Regions from separate parts of the Streptomyces sp. NBC_00029 genome, predicted to be linked through region 1. Evidence: riboswitches for the same ligand, from Rfam matches in the RefSeq annotation. Region 1 holds a riboswitch; each other region holds the start of a gene.
The links. Region 1 has a riboswitch for cobalamin ahead of metE (5-methyltetrahydropteroyltriglutamate--homocysteine S-methyltransferase). Riboswitches for the same ligand answer to the same signal wherever they lie in the genome.
Positions count from the first base shown of each region.

Region 2: linked by a shared signal. The riboswitch ahead of OG753_RS27730 (ribonucleoside-diphosphate reductase subunit alpha) and the one ahead of metE (5-methyltetrahydropteroyltriglutamate--homocysteine S-methyltransferase) in region 1 are both predicted to bind cobalamin.
Region 3: linked by a shared signal. The riboswitch ahead of OG753_RS37015 (CoA-acylating methylmalonate-semialdehyde dehydrogenase) and the one ahead of metE (5-methyltetrahydropteroyltriglutamate--homocysteine S-methyltransferase) in region 1 are both predicted to bind cobalamin.
Region 4: linked by a shared signal. The riboswitch ahead of OG753_RS12420 (cobalamin biosynthesis protein) and the one ahead of metE (5-methyltetrahydropteroyltriglutamate--homocysteine S-methyltransferase) in region 1 are both predicted to bind cobalamin.

Region 1 is NZ_CP108292.1:7,846,069-7,849,307, forward strand. It holds gene metE (5-methyltetrahydropteroyltriglutamate--homocysteine S-methyltransferase) at 1-1,820, opposite strand, end outside; cobalamin riboswitch at 1,981-2,207, opposite strand; gene xdhC (xanthine dehydrogenase accessory protein XdhC) at 2,339-3,199, opposite strand; gene xdhB (xanthine dehydrogenase molybdopterin binding subunit) at 3,201-3,239, opposite strand, start outside.
Region 2 is NZ_CP108292.1:5,898,841-5,902,079, reverse strand. It holds gene OG753_RS27745 (carbon starvation CstA family protein) at 1-763, shown strand, start outside; gene OG753_RS27740 (YbdD/YjiX family protein) at 763-957, shown strand; gene OG753_RS27735 (GNAT family N-acetyltransferase) at 1,056-1,553, shown strand; cobalamin riboswitch at 1,598-1,727, shown strand; gene OG753_RS27730 (ribonucleoside-diphosphate reductase subunit alpha) at 1,871-3,239, shown strand, end outside.
Region 3 is NZ_CP108292.1:8,047,163-8,050,401, forward strand. It holds gene OG753_RS37015 (CoA-acylating methylmalonate-semialdehyde dehydrogenase) at 1-1,278, opposite strand, end outside; cobalamin riboswitch at 1,464-1,649, opposite strand; gene OG753_RS37020 (short-chain fatty acyl-CoA regulator family protein) at 1,714-3,129, opposite strand.
Region 4 is NZ_CP108292.1:2,581,666-2,584,904, forward strand. It holds gene OG753_RS12410 (anion permease) at 1-1,043, shown strand, start outside; gene OG753_RS12415 (hypothetical protein) at 1,069-1,290, shown strand; cobalamin riboswitch at 1,410-1,553, shown strand; gene OG753_RS12420 (cobalamin biosynthesis protein) at 1,591-2,553, shown strand; gene OG753_RS12425 (cobyric acid synthase) at 2,550-3,239, shown strand, end outside.

The DNA of each region.
Region 1 (3,239 bases):
CCGGCCGCTTCGAGGTCGCCGACCTCCTCGCGCAGGGCGAGGGCCACCTGGCGGGCGGTGTCGCCGAGGGGCTGGTCGTCGCGGACGAAGGACCAGGCGAGCATGGTGACGGGGCCGGTGAGCATGCCCTTGACCGGCTTGGTGGTCTGCGACTGCGCGTACGTGGTCCAGCGGACGGTCATCGGCTCGGGGCGGGAGATGTCCCCGGCCAGCACCGGCGGGCGGACGTAGCGGGTGCCGTACGACTGCACCCAGCCGTGCTGCGTGGCGAGGTACCCCGTCAGCTGCTCGGCGAAGTACTGGACCATGTCGTTGCGTTCGGGCTCGCCGTGCACCAGGACGTCGATCCCGGTCTTCTCCTGGAAGGAGAGCACCTCGCGGATCTCGTCCTTGATGCGCTCCTCGTAGCCGGCGGCGTCGATCCGTCCGGCGCGGAGGTCGGCGCGCGCGGTGCGCAGCTCGTTCGTCTGCGGGAACGAGCCGATCGTGGTGGTCGGCAGCAGTGGCAGACCCAGGTGCGCCCGCTGGGCGGCGGTCCGCTCGGCGTACGGCTGCGAGCGCCGCCCGTCGGCGTCGGTGATGGCCGCGGTGCGGGCGCGGACCGCGGGGTCGTGGGTGATGGCGGAGCCGGCGCGGGAGGCGAGGTCGGCCCGGTTGGCGGCGAGTTCGGCGGCGATGGCGCCGGTGCCCTGGGCGAGACCGCGGGCGAGGGTGGTGATCTCGGTGGTCTTCTGGCGGGCGAAGGAGAGCCAGCGCCGGATCTGCGGGTCGATGTCGCGTTCGGCGCTGGCGTCCAGCGGGACGTGCAGGAGGGAGCAGGACGAGGCGACGTCGACGCGGTCGGCGAGGCCGAGGAGGGTGCCGAGGGTGGTCAGGGACTTCTGGAAGTCGTTGATCCAGATGTTGCGGCCGTTGACCACACCGGCGACCAGCCGCTTTCCGGGCAGCCCGCCGACGGCGGCGAGGTCGTCGAGGTTCGCGCGGGCGCTGCCGGTGAAGTCCAGGGCGAGGCCTTCGACGGGGGCAGCGGCGAGCACCGGGAGGGCGTCGCCGAGCCGGTCGAAGTACGAGGCGACCAGCAGCTTCGGGCGGTCGGTGGCCGCCCCCAGGTCGCGGTAGGCGCGGGCGGTGGCGCTCAGGTCGGCCGGGGTGCGGTCCTGGACCAGGGCGGGCTCGTCGAGCTGGACCCAGTCGGCGCCGGCGGCGCGCAGATCGGCCAGGACCCGGGCGTAGACGGGCAGCAGCCGGTCGAGCAGGGTGAGCGGCTGGAAGTCCGCGGCCACCCCCGGGGCGGGCTTGGCCAGCAGCAGGTAGGTGATGGGGCCGACCAGGACCGGGCGGGCGGAGTGCCCGAGAGCCAGGGCTTCCTTCAGCTCGGCGACCTGCTTGGTGGAGTCGGCGGTGAAGACGCTGTCCGGGCCGAGTTCGGGGACCAGGTAGTGGTAGTTGGTGTCGAACCACTTGGTCATTTCCAGCGGGGCGACGTCCTGGGTGCCGCGGGCCATCGCGAAGAGGCCGTCGAGCGCATGGGCCTCGACGGCTGCGCGGTGCCGCTCGGGGACGGCGCCGACCATGACACTGGTGTCCAACACGTGGTCGTAGTACGAGAAGTCACCGGTCGGCACCTCGTGGATGCCGGCGTCGGTCAGCTGCTGCCAGTTCGAACGGCGCAGGTCGGCCGCGGTCCGGCGGAGGGCGTCGGCGGTGACGCGGCCCTTCCAGTAGCCCTCGACGGCCTTCTTCAGTTCGCGGTTCTGTCCCTGGCGGGGGTAGCCGTGAACGGTGGCTCGTGCTGCCGTGGCGGCGGGCTTGGGTGTCACGGAACTCTCCTTCGCGAGATGTGTCCTGAACATCCCGGTGACGGGACGCGGACGCGAAGGAACGACAGAACGGGCGGTCCACGCCGCGGGGATGCCGCAGGTGCCGCTCGCTGTGTACGCCGACCCGCCCACGAGGTCACCGAAATGGCCGCATGCGAACGTTCGCGTGCGGGCAACGGGCAGGTCTTCGGACTCGCGGGCACGCCTGCCGGTCTCCCGGCGGGCACCTACTGGCCGTCGCTTCCCAGGACCGTTGTCCGGACCCAGTGCTCATGACGGCGGTCGTTCCCGCTCACCGCTGCGGGGCAGTCCCGGATTCCCACCGGGTTCCCTCTTACGACGCATCCCGCCTGGCGGACGGGGCGAACCAGCTGCGCGAGCAACACTAGGTCGATTTCGTGGAGTTCGAGTACAGCGGTCCACATGCCGGACGCATGAAATGAGACACGGCGGGCCCGGGGCGGGCGTTCCCGGCTTCCGGCCCCGGGCCTGCAGGAACCGGGACTCCCGCGTTCCGGTCAGGCAGGGGCGCGGAGACGGAGTTCGGCGTCCACCGGGTCCGACACCTCCTGAAGGACGGGCTGTTCGAAGGTCCGGAGCAGGTCCGCCGCGACACTCACGGCGATCGTGGCGGGTTCCTTGCCGGTGATCCCGGCCGTCCCGATCGGGGTCTTGATCCGGGCGATTGCGGCCGCGTCATGGCCGCCCTCGGCGGCCAGGCGCTGCCGGAACCGTGCCCATTTCGCAGACGAGCCGATCAAACCGATCGAGCCGAGACCGCTGGTGCGCAGGGCGGCGTCGCACAGTGCGGCGTCCTCGGCGTGATCGTGGGTCATGATCAGGACGTGAGCGCCGGGCGGCAGCTCCGAAAGCACCTCCTCCGGAAGCAGCGGGGTGTGGTGCACATGAATCTGCGCCACCGCGTCCGCGAGCACGCCCAGCCGCTCACCCGTGAGCATGTCGGGGCGGCTGTCGGTCAGGTGCAGGTCGAGATCGTGCCGGGCCAGGATGCGGGCCAGCTCCAGTCCCACGTGCCCGATGCCGAAGACCGCCACCGCCTGGACCACCGGGAGCGGTTCGAGCAGCACGGTGACGGACCCGCCGCAGCACTGCACGCCGTGCCGTCCGGTGACCTTGTCGTTGAGGGCGAACTCCATCATCTCCGGCTCCGGACCGGCCGTGCCGGACAGCTCGCGCGCCCGGTCGATGGCGACGGCCTCGATGTTGCCGCCGCCGATCGAACCCCACGTCTCGGTCCGTCCCACGACGAGCTTGGCACCGGCCCGGCGGGGCGCGTGGCCGCGCACAGCCGCGACGGTCACGAGCACGCCGGGTTCCCGGCGTGCCCGCAACCGTGCGACCGCGGCCACCCAGCTCATGTCAGGCATGGCTCAAGGCGTTTGCGTCGGCGGGGACCAC
Region 2 (3,239 bases), 1.9 Mb from region 1:
CTGGTACCACTTCGCCATCATGTTCGAGGCGCTGTTCATCCTGACCACGCTCGACGCGGGCACCCGCGTGGGCCGGTTCATGCTCCAGGACACCCTCGGCAACGTGCACAAGTCCTTCAAGGACGTCAGCTGGAAGCCCGGCGTGTGGTTCGCGAGCGCGATCGTCGTCGGCGGCTGGGGCTACTTCCTGTGGGTCGGCATCAAGGACCCGCTGGGCGGCATCAACCAGCTCTTCCCGCTCTTCGGCATCGCCAACCAGCTGCTCGCCGCGGTCGCCCTGGCCGTCTGCACCACGCTGCTGGTCAAGTCCGGCCGGCTCAAGTGGGCCTGGGTGACGGGCGTTCCGCTGGTCTGGGACGCCACGGTGACCCTGACCGCGAGCTATCAGAAGATCTTCTCCGAGGACGTGAAGGTCGGCTTCTTCGCCCAGCGCGACAAGTACCAGGCCGGGATCGACGCCGACAAGGTCCTGCCGCCCGCCAAGAACATGGACGACATGCACACCGTGGTCACCAACGCCACGGTGGACGGCGTCCTGTGCGCCCTCTTCGCCGTCCTGATCATCGTGGTCCTCGCGGACGCGGCCCGGACCTGCCTGAAGGCCGTCCGCGACCCCGGCTCGGCGACCCTCTCCGAGGTCCCGTGGACCGAGTCGAAGATCGTCGCCCCGGCCGGGCTGATCGCGACCGCCGAGGAGCGGGCGGAGCTCGCCGCGGCGGGCCCGGACGCGGGCGGCGGCCACGTCAAGGAGCCGGTGGCCTGATGAGCGTGCGCAGCGCGCTGGCGAAGGTGCGTTTCTACGTACGGGAGTTCTCGGGGGAGGCGGCGTACGACCGCTACGTGGCCCACGCCCGCTCCCACGACCCGGACGCGGAGGTGCTCACCCGCCGCGCGTTCGAACGCGCCCGCACGGACGCCCGCGAGGCGGACCCCCGCGAGGGCTTCCGCTGCTGCTGAGCCCACCCGGACCGAAGGCCCCGCCGGACACTTCCGGCGGGGCCTTCGCCGGATCCGCACCGGGCACCGCCACCGGCCCGTCCTGCACACTCGACCTCATGGACATGGTGATCAGAACGGCGCTGCCCGCCGACTACGCGGAGCTGGGTGGGATCACGGCGCAGGCCTACCTCACCGACGGGCATCTGGACTTCAACGAGGACGACGCCTACCTCGACGTGCTGCGCGACGTGGCCGGCCGGGCCGCCCGGGCCGAGGTGCTCGTCGCCGAGCGGGACGGGCGCCTGCTGGGCGGGGTGACCTTCGCCGCGCCCGGCAGCCCGCTCGCCGACATCGCGGCCCCGGACGAGGCCGAGTTCCGGATGCTCGCGGTGGCCCACGAGGCCCGCGGGCAGGGTGCCGGTGAGGCTCTGGTGCGGGCCTGCATCGAGCGGGCGAAGGCCCTCGACGGGGTGACCGGCCTGGTTCTTTCCACGCAGCGCAGCATGGCCGGCGCCCACCGGATCTATCTGCGACTGGGCTTCGTACGCACGCCGGAGCGGGACTGGGCGCCGATCGAGGGCCTGACACTCCTGGCGTATCGGCTCAAGCTGTAGCCACGCCGACACTACATGTGGGGGTTGCCGCAACGGGCCGCCCCCACATGTATGCTCATGCCTGCTGTCGCCGCAGGGGAATCCGGTGCGAATCCGGAACTGTCCCGCAACGGTATGAAGTGTCCGGCTACCGGACGCCAAGTCCGATGACCTGCCGACAGCGCGCCCGGCTCGACCGAACCGGGTGCCGATTCGTCCGGGCCTCGCGGTTGGGCCGGTGGACGCCATGCCGGGGTACGCGTTCGCGTCGCGCCCGCATGCGCCCGCTCGCGCCCCTCCCCGCCGATGACCGGGCCGAGCGAGGGAGAGCTCCCGCCGTGACCATCGCGCCTTCCGCACCGCGCGCCGAGTCCACTTCTGGCGACAACACCGAGGGCCCGGGGGCCACGCTGCTGCGTACCCTCACCGAACTTACGGCGGACCTCCCCGACACCGACCCCGGCCGGGTCGCGGCCTCCGCGCTGCGCGGCCGCAGCTCCGCCGCCGACGACGCCGAACTGCGCGGGCTGGCCACGGAGGCCGCCGCCGGTCTGATCTCCGAGGACCCGGCCTACTCCCGCCTCGCCGCCCGCCTGCTGACGCTGGCCGTGCGCGACGAGGCCGCGAGCCAGGGCTCCACGTCCTTCTCGGCCTCCGTCGAGGTCGGCCACCTCGAGGGCCTCATCGCCGACCGCACGGCCGAGTTCGTCCGCACCCACGCGGCCCGGCTGGACTCGCTCGTCGAGCTCACCCTCGCCGAGGGCGCAGACGACCGCTTCGGCTTCTTCGGCCTGCGCACCCTGCACAGCCGCTACCTGCTGCGCCACCCGATCACCCGTCAGGTCATCGAGACCCCGCAGTACTTCATGCTGCGCGTGGCCTGCGGTCTCGCCGCGGACGAGAGCGTCCAGGCCGTGGAGGAAGTGGCCTCGCTCTACCGGCTGATGAGCCGGCTGGACTACCTGCCGTCCTCCCCCACGCTCTTCAACTCCGGCACCCGTCACCCGCAGATGTCCTCCTGCTACCTGCTGGACTCCCCGCTGGACGAGCTCGACTCGATCTACGACCGCTACCACCAGGTGGCGCGCCTGTCGAAGCACGCCGGCGGCATCGGCCTCTCGTACTCCCGCATCCGCGCCCGCGGTTCGCTGATCCGCGGCACCAACGGGCACTCCAACGGCATCGTGCCGTTCCTGAAGACCCTCGACGCCTCCGTCGCCGCCGTGAACCAGGGCGGCCGCCGCAAGGGCGCCGCCGCGGTCTACCTGGAGACCTGGCACGCGGACATCGAGGAGTTCCTGGAGCTCCGCGACAACACCGGTGAGGACCAGCGCCGTACGCACAACCTGAACCTCGCCCACTGGGTGCCGGACGAGTTCATGCGCCGTGTGAACGCCGACGCCGACTGGTCGCTGTTCTCCCCGGCCGACGTGCCCGAGCTGGTCGACCTGTGGGGGGACGAGTTCGACGCCGCCTACCGCAAGGCCGAGGCGGACGGCCTGGCCCGCAAGACCATGCCCGCCCGCGACCTGTACGGCCGGATGATGCGCACCCTCGCGCAGACCGGCCAGGGCTGGATGACGTTCAAGGACGCCTCCAACCGCACGGCGAACCAGACCGCCGAGCCGGGCACCGTCGTGCACTCCTCGAACCTGTGCACCGAGATCATCGAGGTCACCAACGACGGCGAGACCGCCGTCTGCAACC
Region 3 (3,239 bases), 200 kb from region 1:
ATCGCGTGCCGTGTCGCCGTCACGGGTGAAGATCGCGACGCCGTTGCCGTACGGGTGCTCGGTGGGCAGGCGCAGGGCCTCCTCGTAGTCGGCGGCCCGTACGACGGACAGCACCGGGCCGAAGATCTCCTCGCGGTAGATCCGCATCCGGGGGGTCACGCGGTCGAAGAGGGTGGCGCCGGCGAAGTAGCCGCTCTCGTGCCCGGGGAGGGTGAACCCGCGTCCGTCCACGACGAGTTCGGCGCCCTCGGTGGCACCGATGCCGACGTAGCGGTTCACCCGGTCGAGGGCGTCCCGGCTGACCAGCGGCCCGAAGTCGGCCCCGGGGTCGTCGGAGCGGCCGACGCGCAGGGTGGCAATGCGCTGCTTCAGCTTCGTCACCAGCGCGTCCGCGGTCTCCTCGCCGACGGGGACGGCGACGGCGATGGCCATGCAGCGCTCGCCCGCGGAGCCGTAGCCGGCGCCGATGAGCGCCTCCACGGCCTGGTCGAGATCGGCGTCGGGCATCACGATCATGTGGTTCTTGGCGCCGCCGAAGCACTGGGCGCGCTTGCCGTGGGCGGCGGCGGTGGCGTAGATGTGCGCGGCGATCGGGGTGGAGCCGACGAAGCCGAGAGCCTGGACGCGCGGGTCCTCGAGGAGGGTGTCGACGGCCTCCTTGCCGCCGTTGACCACATTCAGCACACCGGGCGGCAGACCTGCTTCCAGGAACAGCTCGGCCAGGCGCAGCGGTACGGACGGGTCCCGTTCGGACGGCTTCAGGATGAAGGCGTTCCCACAGGCCAGGGCGGGGGCGGCCTGCCACAGGGGGATCATCGCGGGGAAGTTGAAGGGGGTGATCCCGGCGACCACGCCCAGTGGCGAGCGCAGCGAGTGCACGTCGATCCCGCTGCCCGCGTTGTCGGTGAACTCGCCCTTCAGCAGGTGCGGGACGCCGGCGGCGAACTCCACCACCTCCAGGCCGCGTTGCAGATCGCCGTGGGAGTCGGCGACGGTCTTTCCGTGCTCGGAGGACAACAGCCGGGCGAGGGAGTCCCGTTCGCCCTCCACCAGCTGGAGGAACCGAAGGAGCACGCGCGAGCGGCGCTGCGGGTTCCACTGCCCCCAGTCGGCCTGCGCCTCTTCGGCGTCGGCGATGGCGGCCTCGGTGTCGGCCCGCCCCGCGAGCGGGACACGGGCCTGGACGGCGCCGGTGTTGGGGTCGTGGACGTCGGTGAAGAGACCGGAGGATCCGGTGGTGTGCTTGCCGCCGATGAAATGGGTGAGTTCGCGGACCATGGGTGCCTGCTCTCGTCAGGTTGGATCCGGGGATGGCACGGCGGACCCGCGGACGGCACCCGATGGGGTGCGCCGCTGGGAGGGCCGTGGGACTACGAGCGCGCGAAGGCGTGCGTGCGCTCCGCCGGATCACCAGGGTCGTGGGTACAAACCGGTGCCATGCGTGTCTGCTCCATCCTCGTGGAAAACACGGAACGTTCCGCGGCCGGTATCCTGACTCCCGGATCCCCGCGCGCCGCCCGCCTTCCCGACAGACCTCGTCAGTGGCGTGTGGATGGCAGCACACTCCCCGGTCACAGTGGCGGGACCGTGCCGGATTCTCACCGGCTTCCCTGCACCGCGGACCTTGTGCCACGAACATATAGTTGGACGTCCTAGTAAGTCCAGAGCCGCCGCCGCGCGCCTTCGCCGGCCCCGTGGCCGACTGACGTCCCCTCAGTCCTGTGCCGGGGCGCGGCTCCTGGTCACCGGGTACGGGATGAAGGTGCTGCTGTTCTCGTCGACGGCCAGCGCCCGGCCGAGCGGCGGAACGGCCCGCTGCGGGCAGTCGAGCCGTTCGCACAGGCGGCAGCCCATGCCGATGGGCGTCGCGGCCGCCGTGTTGTCGAGGTCGAGCCCGTCGGCGTACACGAGCCGCGATGCGTGCCGGATCTCGCAGCCCAGCCCGATCGCGAAGGTCTTGCCGGGCTCGCCCCATCCGCCGCGGTGGCGGGTGACGGCGCGCGCGGTCCACAGGTACCGCTGCCCGTCGGGCATGGCGGCCACCTGGACGTGGATGCGGCCCGGCGCGGCGAAGGCCTCGTAGACGTTCCACAGTGGACAGGTGCCGCCCGCGCGGGAGAAGTGGAACCCGGTCGCCGACTGCCGCTTGGACATGTTCCCGGCCCGGTCCACCCGGACGAAGGAGAAGGGAACACCGCGCAGCCTGGGACGTTGCAGGGTGCTGAGCCGGTGGCAGACGGTCTCGTAGCCGATCCCGAAGTGGTCGGTGAGCCGCTCGATGTCGTAGCGGAACTCCTCGGCGGCCGCGTGGAACGCGCGGTACGGGAGGATGAGCGCGCCCGCGAAGTGGTTGGCGATGCCGATCCTCGCGAGGGCGTGGACGGGAGAGCCGGGCGGGAAATCCTCGGCGGCCAGCCGGTCGAGCTCGGCCCCGTACTCGATCAGCGCCAGCTGGGTGGCCATCCGGAACGCCTGCTGCCCCGGCCGCAGCCGGTTCGACAGGTGCAGTACCCGGGAGGAGGGGTCGTAGTGGTGCAGCCGGTCGGAATCCGTGGCCGTCCTGACGCCGTGCCGCTCGGAGAGCCGGCGGGCCAGGGCGCTGACCACGTCCCCCGGGCGGATACCGATCTCGGCGGCGAGACCCTCGGCGGCGAGATCGGTGTCGTGGAGGTAGTTCTGCCGGCGGTAGAAGAACTCGCGGATCTCCTCGTGGGGTGAGCGCGGGCTGTCGGCCGCCACGTCCCGGCCGTCGGCGGCGTCGGCGAGGCGCTCGGCCAGCAGCCGGCTGCGCCGGCCGAGGTCGAGCAGCACCGAGGCGACCGCGGGCATACGGGTGGCCAGTTCGGCCAGGTCCGAGGGGGAGACGCGGGCCTGGGCCACCTCGTTCGCGAGCGCCTCGCGCAGATCGGCGACCAGACGGCTGGTGTCGCGCTCGGAGAAGAAGCCCGGATCCACCCCGAAGGCCTCGGTGAGCCGCAGCAGGACCGGGACGGTGAGCGGCCTGGAGTCGTGCTCCATCTGGTTGAGGTAGCTGGGGGAGATGGCGAGCATCCGGGCCAGGTCGGCCTGGGTCATCCGGCGCTCCTCGCGCAGCCGCCGCAGCCGCGCTCCCGCGTACGTCTTGCTCACCGCACTCCTTCGCCGCCGGGCCGGACACGCGACGCCAGGATACGGGGATCTGTCTGCCCGACGGCCTTCGCAACCTTGGCAATTGTGGCGCCGAAGATTCGCAAAGCTTG
Region 4 (3,239 bases), 5.3 Mb from region 1:
TCGCCGCCCTGGTCGGAGCGATCCTCTGGAACCTCGTCACCTGGCTGGTCGGGCTCCCCTCCAGCTCCTCGCACGCCCTGATGGGCGGCCTGATCGGTGCCGCGGTCGCCTCCGCCGGCCTCGGCGCGGTCAACGGCAGCGTCATCGTCACCAAGGTCCTCATCCCCGCGATCGCCGCCCCCCTGGTGGCCGGCATCGCCGCGTACCTGGCCGCCAAGGTCACGTACCGGATGGGGAACAAGGTCGGCGAGAAGACCTCCGCCAAGGGGTACCGCGCCGGTCAGATCGCCTCGGCCGGTCTCGTCTCCCTCGCGCACGGCACCAACGACGCTCAGAAGACGATGGGCATCATCACCCTGGCCCTCATCGCCGGCGGCGCGATCGCGCCCGACGCGAACCCGCCGGTCTGGGTCATCGTCTCCGCCGGACTCGCCATCGCGATGGGCACCTACCTGGGCGGCTGGCGCATCATCCGCACCATGGGCAGTGGCCTGACCGACCTGCAGCCGCAGCAGGGCTTCGCCGCCCAGACCTCGGCCGCGTCCGTCATCCTCGCCTCCTCCAACCTGGGCTTCTCGCTCTCCACCACCCACTCGTGCTCCGGTGCGGTCATGGGTGCGGGCCTGGGCCGCAAGGGCGGTGTGGTCCGCTGGTCCACCGCGACCCGCATGTTCGTCGCCTGGGGCCTGACCCTGCCGGCCGCCGCGCTGGTCTCGGCCGGTGCCGAACTGGTCATGCGCATCGGTGACGTCGGCATCGCCGCGGTCACGCTCTTCCTGATCGGCTCCTGCCTGGCCATCTGGCTCATCTCGCGCCGCCAGGTCGTCGACCACAACAACGTCAACGAGGTGGAGCCGGCCCACGCCGAGGAGCCGGGTGTCGTCACCACGGCGATCGCCGCGGTCACCGTCCCGCCGACCGTCGCCGCAGCCGGCATCGGCACCCCCCTCGCCGGTACGACCGCCGCGGTCACGGACGAGGACCTGAAGGCCACCATCCCGGCCGCGACGCAGACCCCGGCGGCTCCGGCCGCCGCGGTCTGACCGAGACACACAGAGGAACGGCAGTATGAAGATCGACTGGGAAGCGCTCGGCTCCGTCTTCGGGGTCAGCCTCCTCGCCACCGTCGCCCTCGTGGCCCTCTTCACCCTGGGCCTGGTGGGCCTGTCCAAGCACGAGACCGCGACCGAGCAGGGCGGCACCGCCACCCTCGCCCGTACCGGCGCGTACGCCTGCTTCGCGCTCGTCGCGGCGGCCGTGACGTACGGGATCTACCTGATCGTCGCCTGATCCGCCGCCCCGCGGCCGGCCAGGCGTGAAGGCTCCCTCCGGGTTTGTCCCGGAGGGAGCTTTTCGCATCCCGGGCCCCCCACGGCACCGCAGGTCAACGGCGAGTTGACGGGCTTCGCGGTGCATGGTGGACTGCCCGAGCCATTACGGCGGCATGGAGAGGAAGTCCGGTGCGAATCCGGCGCGGTCCCGCCACTGTCACCGGAGCACTCGGGCCGAGTGCGACCGGGAGCCAGGAACTCTCGCCGCCGGACACGTCGAACCAGGGCGCGGACCCTGAGTGAGGACATACCTGTCACCATGCGTGCCGATCGCGTTTTCGCGTACGGCGCCACGGCGGGCCTGATCGGCGACCGGATCCTCGGTGATCCGCGCCGAGGGCACCCCGTGGCCGCCTTCGGAAAGGCCGCCGCCGCCGTCGAGCGCTCCCTGTGGCGCGACGACCGCTCCCGGGGCCTCCTGCACACCCTGGTGTGCGCCGGGGGCGCGGCCGCCGTCGGGGCCCTGGGCGCCCGCGCCGTGCGCTCCCGGCCCGCGGCCGCCCGTATCGCCCTGACCGCCGCCGCCACCTGGGCCGTCGTGGGAGGCACCTCGCTGGGCCGGGAGGCCCGCGCCATCGGCGGGGCGCTCGCCGCCGGGGACATCGAGGTGGCCCGGGAGCGGCTGCCCCACCTGTGCGGGCGCGACCCGCAGGCCCTGGACGGGCAGCAGATGGCCCGCGCCGTCGTGGAGTCCGTCGCCGAGAACACCTCCGACGCGGTGGTCGGGGCCCTGGTGTGGGGCGCCGTCGCCGGAGTCCCCGGCCTGCTGGCCTTCCGCGCCGTGAACACCCTGGACGCGATGGTCGGCCACAAGTCCCCCCGCTACCTGCGCTACGGCTGGGCCTCCGCCCGACTCGACGACCTGGCGGGCTGGCCGGGGGCCCGGCTGACGGCGGTCGCCGCCGTACTGGCCGGCCCCGACCGGCGGGGCGCCGTACGGGCCTGGCGCGCGGACGCCGCCGCCCATCCGAGCCCCAACGCCGGACCCGTCGAGGCCTCCTTCGCCGGGGCGCTGGGCGTCAGACTGGGCGGGACCCTCGCGTACGGCGGCCGGGTCGAGCACCGGGCGGTATTGAACGGCGGGGCGGGGCGGCCGGTGGAGGTCGCGGACATCGAGCGGGCGGTACGGCTGTCGCGGCAGGTGAGCTGGCTGGCGCTGGGTGCCTGTGTGGCCGTCCGGCTGCTGGTCTCCCGTACGACGAAGAAGGGGCGGCGCGCATGAGCGGCGCGAAGCGCGGCGGGGGTCTGCTGGTCGCGGGCACCACATCGGACGCGGGGAAGAGCGTGGTCACGGCGGGGATCTGCCGCTGGCTGGCCCGGCAGGGCGTGAAGGTGGCGCCGTTCAAGGCGCAGAACATGTCGCTGAACTCCTTCGTGACCCTGGAGGGCGCCGAGATCGGGCGCGCCCAGGCGATGCAGGCCCAGGCGGCCCGCGTGGAGCCGACCGCGCTGATGAACCCGGTGCTGCTCAAGCCCGGCAGCGACCGCAGCAGCCAGGTGGTGCTGCTGGGCAAGCCGGTGGGCGAGATGAGCGCCCGCGGCTACCACGGCGGGCGCCAGGAGCAGTTGCTCGGCATCGTCACGGACTGCCTGGAGCAGCTGCGGGGCACGTATGACGCCGTGATCTGCGAGGGGGCGGGGAGTCCGGCCGAGATCAACCTGCGCCGGACCGACATCGTGAACATGGGCATCGCGCGGGCCGCGCGGTTCCCGGTGGTGGTGGTCGGCGACATCGACCGCGGCGGGGTCTTCGCGTCCTTCTTCGGTACGACGGCGCTGCTGTCGGCCGAGGACCAGTCGCTGATCGCCGGGTACATGGTCAACAAGTTCCGCGGTGACGTGTCGCTGCTGGAGCCGGGCATGGAGATGCTGCGCGGCCTGACGGGCCGGGCCACGTACGGGGTACTG